One region of the Erwinia sp. BNK-24-b genome, then DNA from elsewhere that is predicted to be linked to it. Evidence: predicted binding sites of a transcription regulator. Region 1 holds the regulator's gene; each other region holds the start of a gene.
What was found. The regulator CRP, encoded in region 1, controls carbon source genes, mostly activating them, when cyclic AMP is high. The targets are predictions, from matches to a motif close to ATGTGANNNNNNTCACAT.

Region 1 (3,358 bases):
CAGCGTTAGCATCACCAGCAGCACGGCCGATTCCGGCACCTGAAACCGTAGCGTCAGGGCGGCGATAACCAGTCCGGCAAGCGTGCCCAGCGCACGGTGCTGGATCCTTACCCTGGTCGCGCTGTAGCCGTTCTGGCTGACGAACATCACCGTCATCAGTATCCAGTAGGGCTTGGGCAGATTAAAGAACAGGGCCAGCGAACTGGCGAAAGCGAGCATCACGGCAAATCTGGCTGCGGTACGCAGCGCCGCGGACTTCAGGGACAGATAGCTTTTAATAGCGGGCAGCAGCGGCAGCCGTTTTTGCCTGTCGGCCATTAAATCGCGCTGATAGAGCGGCCGCTGGGTTCGTAACACGCGGGCGATGCGGTTAAAGTGATAAGCGCAAAAATTACCCACCGGATTGGCAGGATGCTGACGGGCGATTTTTTCCAGCGCCCGCAGCTGTTTCTCCATGCTGAAACGCTCAGGTAGCTGGTGATACAGGATATTATCAGCAAGCTCCCGCAAACGGGCGGCGATGGTCAGCGCATTCCAGCGGATCACGGCTTCAGCATGACTTTGTTCGACCAGCTTCTGCACCTCTTCCGGCTGGTGCAGGCTGACGGCGATATGCTCCTGCAAATCCAGCGCTACCTGGAAAGCACGGGTCAGCCGTTTGTGATGATTGTCATTGCTGGCGGAGAGCATGTGCATCTGCTGATAGCAGGTGGTAATCAGATCGACCGCCTTTTGCTGACGAGCCAGCAGCGGCGGCAGCGCTTTTTCCGGGTCGGTCAGTTTGGTGAGCAGCGTATATTTGGCTTCGCAATAGTCAGCCAGCTCGCGGTAAAGCAGGCTCAGCGTTTCCCGCATCGGCTGCTCTTTCCACAGCCAGAACCAGAACCAGTTAAAAACGCCGTACCAGACGGTGCCCAGGATATAGAGCGAAGGCGGCTCCCAGATCGGCATGCGTCCCGCAAGGCTGAGGGTAAAAATCCCGGCAATTAAGGCGCCGGGCAGCAGTCTGCCGTGTAGCGGGCTGATTTCGCCGGTCACGCCCAGCAGCAGCGCCATAAAAAACAGGATAGCGGGCAACGGAACGGCATGCTCGCCCAGATACTGCACCAGGAAACTGCTGAGGGCGAACAGGCCCCCGCCGATAAGCAGGCGCTTAAAGAAGCGTTTGTGCGGCGTGTCCAGACCGGCAATATTGCAGCAGGCAGGCACCAGCGAGAAGAGAAGGCCATTTTGCAGACTGCCCAGCAGCCAGCCAACGGTCACGGGCAGGCACAGCACCAGCGTCTGGCGCAGCGCGTAGTTAACTTCGGGATGATAGATGAGTCGGCGCCACATAATCTGGATCTGCTAAAAAGGCGCAATAGCGATATTGCGCCTTACTCTCAGAACGGCTTAGCGTGTGCCGTAGACAACGATAGTTTTACCGTGAGCGGAGATCAGATTTTGATCTTCCAGCATCTTCAGGATACGCCCAACGGTTTCACGCGAGCAGCCAACGATTTGACCAATTTCCTGACGGGTAATCTTAATCTGCATGCCGTCCGGATGGGTCATGGCGTCCGGCTGCTTAGCCAGGTTTAGCAGGGTTTGCGCGATGCGACCTGTCACATCGAGGAAAGCTAAATTGCCCACTTTCTCTGAGGTTACCTGCAGGCGACGCGCCATCTGTGAGGAAAGACGCATCAGGATATCAGGGTTGACCTGAATCAGCTGGCGGAACTTTTTATAAGAGATTTCAGCCACTTCACAGGCAGTTTTCGCTCGTACCCAGGCGCTGCGCTCCTGGCCTTCTTCAAACAGGCCAAGCTCGCCAATAAAGTCGCCCTGATTGAGGTAGGAAAGGATCATCTCTTTGCCTTCTTCATCCTTGATCAACACCGCTACCGCGCCTTTGACGATGTAGTAAAGGGTTTCTGCTTTCTCACCCTGGTGGATCAGCGTACTTTTGGATGGATACTTATGAATATGGCAATGTGACAGGAACCATTCAAGTGTCGGGTCTGTTTGCGGTTTGCCGAGAACCATTCGCTGTTATCCTCTGTTGTTATCGTGCCTAAATACAGGGGCAGAGTTCCCTGACAGGCGTTGAAATAGTCAAGCGCTTCCCAATGCAGGAATTTTATTCGGCTCTCTGTTGAGTGCCGGGCTCGTTATGTCGTCCCGTTTCGTCTGGTTTGTAGAGTACTGACGAAATTCAGCTTTGTTTGTAGCACAGCTTTGCATGGGTGTCTTCTGTTGTCTCGCTTCAGCATAGCGGGAAATCTGCCCGATTGCCGTTTTAGTTATCAGAACATCTTCATAAGTTAACTAAATGAATTAGAGGAACTTGTTACACCGACAGCGACAACGCGGGCAGCAACATTCTCCATTTTGAGAGAATCCTTACCCCCGGGTAAGCATCAGCCGCCGCGCGCTTAAGCCGGAAGCGCTACTTAATTTTCTTGCCTTCAATCAGCCGCTTGACCAGCGGGCCCATGATCAGCTCCATCGCCAGACCCATTTTGCCGCCCGGCACCACCAGCGTATTGATATGGGAAATAAAAGCGCCCTGCAGCATCGCCAGCAGATAAGGGAAATCGATATTTTCCAGCGCCTGAAAATGGATCACGACAAAGCTTTCATCAAGCGAGGGAATACCACGCGCAGCGAAGGGATTGGAGGTATCCACCGTCGGCACGCGCTGAAAGTTGATATGGGTACGGGAGAACTGTGGCGTAATAAAGTTAATGTAATCTTCCATTGAGCGCACTACGGAGTCCATTACCGCCTCGCGCGAGTGCCCGCGTTCGCTGGTGTCGCGGATCATTTTTTGTATCCACTCCAGATTGACGATCGGCACCACGCCAACCAGCAGATCGACATGCTGCGAAACGTTATTCTGCGGCGTCACCACGCCGCCGTGCAGTCCTTCGTAAAACAGGACATCGGTAGGTTCCGGCAGCGGCTGCCACGGCGTAAACGTACCGGGAACCTGGTTCCACGGTACTGCCTCGTCGTAGGTATGCAGATATTTTCTGGACTGACCGCTGCCGCTGCGGCCATATTCCACAAAGGTCTGTTCCAGCAGGGAGAAGTCGTTGGCTTCAGGCCCAAAATAGCTGATATGGCGGCCCATATCCCGCGCTTTGCGGATCGCCATGTCCATTTCAGGCCGGGTATAGCGATGGAAGCTGTCGCCTTCCAGCTCGGCGGCGTGCAGGCCAAGCTGTTGAAATATTTTGCGAAAGGCCAGGCTGGTGGTGGTGGTGCCTGCGCCGCTGGAACCGGTTACGGCAATCACTGGATGTTTGGCGGACATAAGCATTTCCTGTGAGCGTTATTCCGCCATTGTTAGCACGTTTTATTGTTCGTTGTCATC
Region 2 (3,358 bases), 630 kb from region 1:
GAATAACGATAACGCTGAATATCACCGTGGCATATTCACTGGCTGGCCTTACGCGCTGCTGTTGCATGGTTCTCTCCTTATCGTGATAAGGAGAGTCTCCCGGAAAAAGATTAAGGCAACCTTAAGACGGTGCAGCCCGCATAGATTTCAGCAGGTCAGCAGGTCAGCAGGTCAGCAGGTCAGCAGGTCAGCAGGTCAGCAGGTCAGCAGGTCAGCAGGTCAGCAGGTTACGATAACTCACAGGCCAATCGGCTGATAGCCCTGCCACTCCGGGCGAAAAGGCGTTCCTTTTTCACAAGGCGTAAGATGCACGTAAAGATTGCCGACTTTATCCAGCAGCAGGCAGTCGTCCACGTCGGTCAGATTATCTTTATGCTGCTTTAACGCGCCGTTCAGCAGCGAAGCCAGCCCTTTTGCCTTTGCTTCTTTAACGCTTGTCGCCACAAAGAGATCGAAGGCGTGCAGCTCCGCCAGCGTTGAAGGATGATAAGCGCCCGCGTTAACAAAAAAGAGGCGGTTTTTATCCTTCGGCGGCGTATCGGCAAGCGTAATGCTGTAGCCATCGGCCCAGTTAATTCGCGCATAGCCATCAATATGGATCTTATCCGCGTCGCCGAACCAGGCTTCACGCAGCGCTGGCCAGGCCTCTTTCGGCTCGTTGGCGGCGACAAACTGAATGTCATGTACTTCGATATTCGATTTTCCGGCGTTGCCGCCTACATAAAACATATACAGCTGCATACTGGCTCCGTTAACTGTCGAAAAAACGGCGATCGTACAGCCTTAAAAACGATATATAAACATTTACATATCGGTATTAATGCATGCACGCCGACATCGCTCTTTTCCCGCTCAAAACATAAGAATTACTTATAGCCTGCCGTGCTTTACCCGCTGCTTTTTTCGGGGGCTGCGCTTCTACTTTGCACATATTTGCCCCTAAGCTGCCAGGCAAACGTTTACCCCGGATGAAAAACAGCCTTTGTGCGGCGACAAGCGTTACGGCGCTTAAGTTCCGCTCTTTGTGTGATCTACATCACACTTTAATTAAAGTGAAATGAAACAGAGTTTGACAACTGTGAGCGATCTCTATTTCCTTAGCAGCGGATGACGGCACACTGCTCCGGCATTCGATACGGGTGTTTTCGGTACTGAAAACCGCCTTCCTGTTCCGTTCCGGATAATGACTGATAAGACCATCGCGCGGGCTGCAGAAAATGGTCGATAAGCATGTGGTAATATAATGAAATATAAATCTCTGATGGCTGGCGCTCTGGTTGCTCTCTCTTACAGCGCTGCTTCTTTTGCTGCACCTGAACAGCCGCAGTACGTTTCCGACTGGTGGCACCAGAGCGTGAACGTCGTCGGCAGTACTCACACTCGCTTCGGGCCGCAGTTCAATAACGATGTTTATCTGGAATATGAAGCCTTTGCTAAAAAAGACTGGTTCGATTTCTATGGCTATCTGGATCTGACCAACTTCTTTGGGACCGGCAACTCTAACGCTAACGGCATTTTTGACCACGGTTCGCCGATGTTTATGGAGATTGAGCCTCGCTTCTCTATCGACAAGCTGACCAACACCGACCTGAGCATCGGGCCGATTAAAGAGTGGTATTTCGCCAACAACTATATCTACGATATGGGCCGCAACAGCAGCAGTCGCCAGAATACCTGGTATATGGGTCTGGGCACCGATATCGATACGCATACCCCGGTTAACCTGTCGCTGAACGTCTATGCCAAATACCAGTGGCAGAACTATGGCGCAGCAAACGAGAACAGCTGGGACGGCTATCGCTTCAAGGTGAAATACTTTGTGCCGCTGACTACGCTGTGGGGCGGTAATCTGAGCTACGTTGGTTTTACCAACTTTGACTGGGGTTCCGATCTGCGCGACAAGAGCGACGCTTCCCGCACCAGCAACTCTATCGCCTCCAGCCACATTCTGTCGCTGGCTTACGATAACTGGCACTACTCGGTGGTGGCGCGCTACTTCCATAACGGTGGCCAGTGGGCTGACGGCCAGGAGCTGAATTTCGGTAGCGGTGATTTTGAAGTGAAATCGACCGGCTGGGGTTACTACCTGGTGGTTGGCTACAACTTCTAATCCCGATGCTTTTCAGCCGCCGGTTCTGCGCCGGCGGCTTACGGATTTAGCTGCGCGCGCCAATCGGATTCATAATAATCTTCGCGGGCGGCGGCTCAATGTTGTACATGCCGCCGTTAAACGGATCGACCAGCAGCCAGCCCGGGAAGCCGCCAAGCGGAATATTACCCAGCAGATACCAGAGGTTAGCCTTCTCGTTCAGCGGGATGGTTTGCGGTACAAAGCCCGGCTGTTCCAGCATCAGCAGGAATTTCTTTTTGCCAAAGTAGCTGCCGTCAGATTTTGCCAGCGTCACGGTTTTTGGGGTGAACCCTTCCGCCACTGCCCTGCCCGTTTCATCCTGAACAACAAATTTTGCGCCTTGCGGCCAGCTCTGGATGGTCACATCCTGGGTCTTGTCGCCCACGATGGTTGCACATCCGCTCAAAAGCCACGCCGAAGCCAGCGCCAGTAACACGAGTCTCATAAGCTTTCCTGCCAGGTTAAATATTGAGAATAGTTTACGCAGAGTCAGGCGAGATTTATTAATCGCGCCCGATAACGAGCGCGATCGCGTAAAGCTCTGAGAGGGTTATCGGCAGCGTTGGGCAATAGCTTTAATATCGGCTGGCGTGGTGCGGCAGCAGCCGCCGATCAGTTTTGCACCAGCCGCCTGCCATTCGGCAAGGTTATCCACCAGCGTGCAGGTAGAAGCGTCGCTGTGCCAGCTTTTGCTGGCGGCATCATACTGCTCGCCAGAGTTGGGATAGACCACCAGCGGTTTTGTGCTTAACGCGGAAAACACTTTCAGCGCCGCCGTCACCTTATCCAGCGCGATGCAGTTGATGCCCAGCGCCACAACCTGAGGAACGTTGTCCAGAAAGGCGAGCACGTCGGCCAGCGGCGTCCCGTCGCTCAAATGATCGCTGTCGCGCAGCGTAAAGGAGAACCAGGCTGGGGTAGCCGGGAATTCGGCCAGCAAAGCAACCAGCGCCTCGATTTCGGCAAAAGAAGGCAGCGTCTCGCAGGCCAGCAGATCCGCGCCCGCGTCCACCAGCGCGCGAACGCGTGGCCGATGGAAGTCCATCATCTCCGCCTGCGGTAAAGAATAGTCGCCGCGGTATTCGCTGCCGTCTGCCAGATAAGCGCCATAAGGGCCGACGGAACCGGCGACCAGCAGCGGCGTGGTTTGCTTAGCGGCGGCAAGGTAATCTGCGCGCGCTTTTATGGCCAGCTCTACGCTTCTGGCAATCAGCGCCAGCGAATCGG
Region 3 (3,358 bases), 800 kb from region 1:
CCTGTCGCTAACTGTCTTCATAGGCAAGCGTTGCCGTCGCCTGTCGCTGTTCCCATAGCGCTGGCGAAAAATACCAGCCGCCGCCCAGCGCTTTAATGTGATACATCGCTGCATCAGCCTGGGCAATGGTCGCCTCGCCCGTATGGTGATTTTTTGCCAGCGCTATTCCTACGCTGAGCGACTGGGTAACGTGGGTAGCGTCGTCCAGCCAGATAGGTTCGCGCATTGCTTCAATCAGATTTTGCGCTACGCAACCCGCCTGTTCGCCGCTGTCAATCGCCACCAGCAGTATGGCAAACTCATCGCCACCAAGCCGGGCGACCAGATCGCCTTTACGCACGCGAGCGCGCAGGCGCTGGGCGGTTGCCGTCAGCACATGATCGCCAGCCGCGTGCCCATAGCGGTCATTCACTTCCTTAAAGCGATCGCCATCAATAAAGAGTACGGCTACCCGCTCGGCAGTAAGCGGATCGCTGAGCTGCTTATGCAGTTCCTGTTCAAAGGCAGTACGGTTAGGTAAGCCGGTGAGCGCATCGTGCCGCACCTGATGGGACAGCGTATCGTTTTCACTCTGCAAATGACGCTGCCAGTCCGCCAGCTCGTCCAGCAGACTGTTAAAATCGCCGCTGAGCTTATTCAGCTCCGCAATAGAAGAAGAAGGTACGCGCAGTGAAAAAGCGCGTCTCTTACGAACTTCATGCGTAACGCAGGCGATATTCTGTAAGGCGCTAACGATGCCCGAATGCATACGGCGCGACAGATAAAAAGCCAGCGTCGCCGAAATCAGCATACTGCAACTTAGCCACGTCAGTGCCTGAAACAGATAATGCATAACGCGGCGGCCGTCGCCGGTCAGCCAGACCTGCCCCACTTCTTTCCCGTCATAATGCACCGGAATATGGACGGGTTTTGGAAATAGCCAGCGGGCAACGACCTTCGTGAACGACTGCGCGGAGCGCTCGTCGGATGCAGACCAGCTTGCCAGCACCTGATGCTGTGCATCCACTATCCTGGCCTGGCCAACCTGTGTTTCCGTACCGATATCCCCCAGGATAGCCTGTGCCGCAGTGGCATCGTGCGTAGCCACCGCATAGCCAGCACTGTAGCTGATAGTCTTTGCGACCAGCTCTGAGTTGTTCTCCGCATAGTTGCGTAGCGCCACCACGGATAACAGGGAAAGCGAGATACCGCTGAAGGTTAGCGAAACCAGGATAATGATTAAATGGATCCGCCGTAGCGATTTACGTAGCGTCGGTAGTGGTTTTTCTGTGGGTTGCGCCCTGAAGCGCTTTCCGAAATGGACATGATTCATGCATCCTCCCTTGCCAGGCAGACACAAGGAGCAATACTGAATCGGCCAGATAAGTTCTCTGCAGGCAGAGACGGCTTTTCAATCCTGAAAGCCACTGGCAAACATACAGGCCCCTGTTATCGTGCTTAAAAGTAGTCCTGCTGTCGGCCAGCGCCGAATAATGTTGGGTTACAGTCCTGTGATACGCAAAATAAAATCAGCAGAAAATAGTTATCAAAAATCCTACAACTCATCTGCATTTGGTACAACTTCCCGTTCGTGAGATTCCTCTTAAAGGATCCAGTTATTACCAAAAAGATTTATAAAATGCTTATCCGCAGGGCATTGTCAAAAATGTCAGCAGAGCAAAAATAATAAACAACTCATTCTCGATGGCTTATTAATGACAATTATTATCATTAATTGTCTCAAAAAAAATAGCCTGCCCTTTTCCGTTAAAATATCATTAACGATTACATTACTTTGTGAAAAGGTTAATTAACACAGAGGCGTAAAGCCAGCGCCTGCCAGGATTCTTTTATCTCCGCTGAACAAAAAACGTCTAAAACCGGCTTTAAAACTGTTCAATTCTCACTTTACCCGGTGCTATAATGTGACCGTCATCACACTTACCTTTGCTAACCGTTCAGATGAAAAGCATTCCTGGCCTTTTCGTCCGGTCAGATGACGTCCAATTTTCACTGCCAGGCCTGTTTTGTCGGAGTTTTAAAGATATGGGTACCTTAACCGCTAGCCTGGTGCTGATGAGATGGGAACTGGTTAGTGCAGTCATGATGTTTATTGCCAGTACGTTTAACGTAAAGTGCCGCCAGAGTAGCCGTAACGGCATGGCGTTCATTTTTACCGGTGTAGGAATAGGCATGTCATGCTGGTTTGTTACCGGCCTGCTGGGTATTACCCTGAGCGTGGATAATCTGCTTAACTTTTGGCATATCACCAAAGACGTATTTGTTGATGTGATGAGCCATACGCCAGCCGATTATCCGCTGCCTTAACAAACCGGCAAGCCGCATTCTGAAGATGCGGCTTGTTGTTTTTAGATTTTCTTTAACGCTGCTGGCAGTGCCGCCGTTTCACCACCGACGGATTTCAGCGTCTTTGGTTTACGTTCCTGCAACCACATGTCGCCCATGATCTTATCCAGTCCCTGATCCAGTCCGGTCACCATGCCTGCACCCGGCGTAAACGTCAGCTCGCCAAAGTAAATCTGCCCTTCGCTGATGTACCAGTCCACGCGAACATAATCGAAATCACTGGCCAGCTTTTTACTGAGCGCCAGCGCTTTTTCCAGCGTTTCCATATCGCCACTGATGTCGAAACCGGTATCGCGGATCTTGTAAAAGCACGATTTCAGCGTATTGACGTAGAAGTTCATCGACAGCGGTGAGTTACCGCTACGGTTATAAATCAGCTGCAAAACATATTCAAACGTGCCGTCTTTTTTGTTGAACATATGAAACTTGTAGTCAACGGCAGCAAACTTGCCGTCGCCAACATACTGTTCAACCAGGATACGCGGCTTAATATAGCGGTAGTGAATTTCACGCGCTTCATGGGAGAAATCGCGACTCAGCCACTCTTCACAGCGGCTGATTAACAGCTGCTTCTGAATGCAGTCGGGTTCTTCCAGAAAAATTTCCACCATTCCCGAACCGTGATTCGGTTTTACCACGGTGTTTTTCAACGAGCCCAGTCCCAGCAGCGTGACGGGATCGGCCGTTTCATGCAGCAGCGGGATCAGGTATTCGTCGCCGATCATCTGCGAGATATAGTCCCGCACCAGCAGCTTGTCTGACAACAGGCCGTAACGCATATAGTCGCCGGTGACAAATTTGCGATACAGGACTTTCTCATTAAACAGTTTTGGCTGGTGTATGTTTGGTAACTTTTTAAATTTATGCAGATAATAAATTCTGTCCTGGTAAGACCAGGGCATTTTTTTGAAAAGGTAAAAGATTCCTTTTCTTATTTCTGCCTTGAGTTTTAACATTTTTTACCTCATATGCAGGCTTTATAATTGTGTGTGAAAAGCTGTGTTCGGGAGCC
Region 4 (3,358 bases), 630 kb from region 1:
GCTGTGGATGGGGCCAACCTCTTCGCTGTTTGATATCACGACTTTTTTAGTGATGTGGCACGTTTTCGCTGCTAACAGCGTCGAGCATCAGGCGCTGTTTCAGTCCGGCTGGTTTGTTGAAGGGCTGCTGTCGCAAACGTTGGTCGTGCATCTGCTGCGTACGCAAAAGATTCCGTTTATTCAAAGCCGCGCAGCCCTGCCGGTGATGGTAATGACCGGCCTGGTGATGGCGCTGGGGATCTACATTCCGTTTTCACCGTTGGGCAGTACTGTCGGACTGGTGCCGCTGCCGTGGTCTTACTTCCCATGGCTGGTGGCAACGCTGTTTGGCTATTGCGTCGTGGCTCAGGGAATGAAGCACATCTATATCCGCCGTTTTGGTCAGTGGTTTTAAAAAGGCAAAACGGGCAATAAATTCAGGCGGACAACAGGTCCGCCTTTTTTACACCTTGAAAAAGCGCACGTAAACAAGACGGATAACAAAGTATTCAACCGCGCCCAGCAGCAAAAACCACAGGCAGAAGACCAGCGTATAAAGCTGGTTGACGTCATGTAGATGGAACATCGCCATAAGTTTGTAGGTCAGGGCAAGGCCGAACCAGGGCGCGGGCAGCAGCAGTGCGGAAAGGAAACCCAGCATCAGCGTGCTCATCGGCATTAAAAAGGTCACAAAAGGATTGTTCATGGCGGTTCCATTTAGCTCAGGAGCCGCCATTTTCCGGTAAACCGCTGACGGGTTCAACCTTAAGCCATAGCGCCGCTTAATCCCCTGGTAGCTGAAAGGATGAATAAGATAAACCAGTAATTCCTTTAGAGTTTTTCAGTCTGTTTTTAAGGCGAAATTAGCATTCGTTAAAAAGTATAGCCAAGGCTATACTTAAACACATGATTTTATTGTCTTTTTTATTTTCAAATGTCGTGGTAGGATGCACCCACATTGCGCCTGTCGCGCTTATTTTTTCGACTAAAACAGCTCTTTTGATGTCTGAGCGGTGAGATAACCGTCAGATGGGTATAACCACAATGAATCTATATGCAACCCTTATCCTGGCCTTTGGTATGTCGATGGACGCTTTTGCCGCCGCGATCGGTAAAGGCGCAAGCCTGCAGCGTCCCGGCCTGAAAGAAGCGCTGCGTACGGGCTTAATCTTTGGCGTCATTGAGGCGCTGACGCCGCTGATTGGCTGGGCCGTAGGCATTGCCGCCAGCCGCTATGTGATGGCATGGGATCACTGGGTTGCTTTTACGCTGCTGTTTGTTCTTGGCGCGCGCATGATCGTTGAGGGCTTCCGTAAAAAAGATGAAGTTTGTGAAGCGCCGGAACGTCATGGTTTTTGGGTACTGGCCACGACGGCGGTAGCAACCAGCCTGGATGCTATGGCGGTTGGCGTGGGTCTGGCCTTCTTGCAGGTTAATATTGTAACGACCGCGCTGGCGATCGGTGCTTCTACCATGATTATGGCTTCAGCCGGCATTTTACTGGGCCGCTTTCTGGGACCGGTGATGGGGAAATGGGCCGAGATTTTCGGTGGTGTCGTGCTGATTGGTATTGGCACCAGCATCCTGGTAGAGCATCTGGGTCTGCTGTAACTTTTGTGGGCAGGTCGTTTAGCTTCTGTTTACGTTTCTTTCGCCATAATTGCGCTGATTTTGTGATCTGTTTCAAAATTATTTGCCTGGAATTTGCTCTTCTTGTATAATTTTTTTGCGTTTTTCAATAAAAGTTTAACCAGGTGAAGTGATGAAAAAGATTTTTAAGTACGTGTTCCGTAGCTATGTTGAAACCTTCAAACACGTACCGCCAGGCGCCATGTATTAATGGTGCTGGCCAGAAACCCTCGATAGCCGCGGTCAGGGAAAGACCGATGGTTATCACTCCCGCTTCGCTGTAGATCGTCTCGCTTCGTATCCCGCTCTCTGTCTGACTGATAATGTTTTCTCTGCTTGGCTGGTAATGCTTACTCCCTGTCTGCCTGATTTATTCTCGCCTGCTATCGGTTTTGTCGTCATACGCTTGCGCTGACCGTTTCACCGGGCGTTCTGTTTTCTTCTGCGCACCTTTATTTTGCCGTTATACAGGACGGGAAAGCCGCCGCTGTTGCTTGTCTGGCAAACAACAGGGCGGAAAAAGAGAGATTAATCCTGGCTCTGATACTCGTCGAGCGTCGCGCTCTGGCAGGCTTCCGTGCTCTGGCGAGCCTGCTTTTTCTGATCTTCGTTCAGGTTTAGCCAGGCGGCAACGACGGTTCTGGCTTCGTCTTCATCAAAATCTGGTTTCTCCTGCGCGGAAGGCGACTGGCCACGTACGTTTAGCGCTTTCAGTTTCGCAATGTAGCTGTCCGCCGAACCCGTGGTTTTCTCCTGCGTGACCAGCGTACAAAGATTAGCGATGTAACCCTGAGCTGGATCGTTTGCATCTGAGTCTGAGTCCGCAGCCTGCGCTGCGCTGGTCGCCGCCAGAGCGGCAAGCAGCAGCATAACTTTTTTCATACCTGCTCCTTCTAAAGGATTGTCGTTCAGCAATTCGTACCGTCGTACGGTAAGTTTTTTCTGCGTTACCCGTTAAGGGTAGCGGATAACCGCATTGTTTCCGTTTATCCGGCCGATATCTCAGCATGGCAAGGCTACAGAAAATCTTAATTTACAGCCAGTTCCTGAACCAGTCGATCTGCTGTCCGATGATATTGTCAAAGTGGCTGCCGCTATACATATCGTAATGCTTTGCATTTTTCTCAACGTGCAGCTTTTTCTCGGGCGATCCTAGCGCCTCAAACAGGGCAATACCCTGTTCCGGTGGGTTTACGCTGTCAGCGCCCGCGACGACTACCAGCGCTGGACAGCAAACCTGACGGGCATTTTCCGCCGGCTGGTAATGCAGCGTTTCACGTATTGTCAGGAAGGGGATTTTAATATCCATCGCCGGAAACTGCGCTTTATGACTGTCGAAAAAGGTCTTTGACTCATCGTCATTCAGCACGCGCGTAATGGCAACGAACATCTCTTTACCGGTTGCCGCCTTTTTCTCCGCCATTTTATCCAGCGCGGCGACAAAACCGGCTTTTTCGTCCGCCGTCATTTTGCCCGTGACCACTGTTTCGCCGTCGGCAAAGGCCAGCTGGCTGACCACGCATTTTACGGCAGGGCTTTGCGCGGCCGCGCCCATAACGTGGCATCCGCCAAACGACGTGCCCCACAGGCCAACATGCTGCACGTTGGGTAGCGCGCTGGCCCAGTCAACGACGGTCAGGATATCGTCGATTTGCATGGCAGGCACCAGACGACCACGTTCGCCGCCGCTGGCACCAAAACCACGATAGTCAAAAGTAAGAGTAATAAAGCCCGCTCGGGTAAACTCCTC

Region 2: ACMGGR_RS04160 (nucleoside-specific channel-forming protein Tsx) is a predicted target of CRP. The motif match lies at 1,025-1,042, and genes of this name have one in related genera.
Region 3: ACMGGR_RS19815 (YjcB family protein) is a predicted target of CRP. The motif match lies at 1,903-1,920, and genes of this name have one in related genera.
Region 4: azuC (stress response protein AzuC) is a predicted target of CRP. The motif match lies at 1,651-1,668, and genes of this name have one in related genera.

Annotation. Positions count from the first base shown of each region.
Region 1 is NZ_CP179901.1:269,523-272,880, forward strand. It holds gene ACMGGR_RS01180 (YccS/YhfK family putative transporter) at 1-1,335, opposite strand, end outside; gene crp (cAMP-activated global transcriptional regulator CRP) at 1,393-2,025, opposite strand; gene ACMGGR_RS01190 (phosphoribulokinase) at 2,429-3,298, opposite strand.
Region 2 is NZ_CP179901.1:900,303-903,660, reverse strand. It holds gene ACMGGR_RS04165 (DUF1543 domain-containing protein) at 238-741, opposite strand; gene ACMGGR_RS04160 (nucleoside-specific channel-forming protein Tsx) at 1,244-2,110, shown strand; gene ACMGGR_RS04155 (hypothetical protein) at 2,157-2,576, opposite strand; gene mmuM (homocysteine S-methyltransferase) at 2,682-3,358, opposite strand, start outside.
Region 3 is NZ_CP179901.1:4,293,119-4,296,476, forward strand. It holds gene soxS (superoxide response transcriptional regulator SoxS) at 1-11, shown strand, start outside; gene ACMGGR_RS19810 (diguanylate cyclase domain-containing protein) at 8-1,312, opposite strand; gene ACMGGR_RS19815 (YjcB family protein) at 2,026-2,307, shown strand; gene ACMGGR_RS19820 (ATP-grasp fold amidoligase family protein) at 2,349-3,302, opposite strand.
Region 4 is NZ_CP179901.1:4,463,248-4,466,605, reverse strand. It holds gene mgtA (magnesium-translocating P-type ATPase) at 1-394, shown strand, start outside; gene ACMGGR_RS20595 (DUF1158 family protein) at 443-685, opposite strand; gene mntP (manganese efflux pump MntP) at 1,024-1,590, shown strand; gene azuC (stress response protein AzuC) at 1,742-1,819, shown strand; gene ACMGGR_RS20580 (hypothetical protein) at 2,137-2,490, opposite strand; gene uilS (UilS family quorum-quenching N-acyl-homoserine lactonase) at 2,642-3,358, opposite strand, start outside.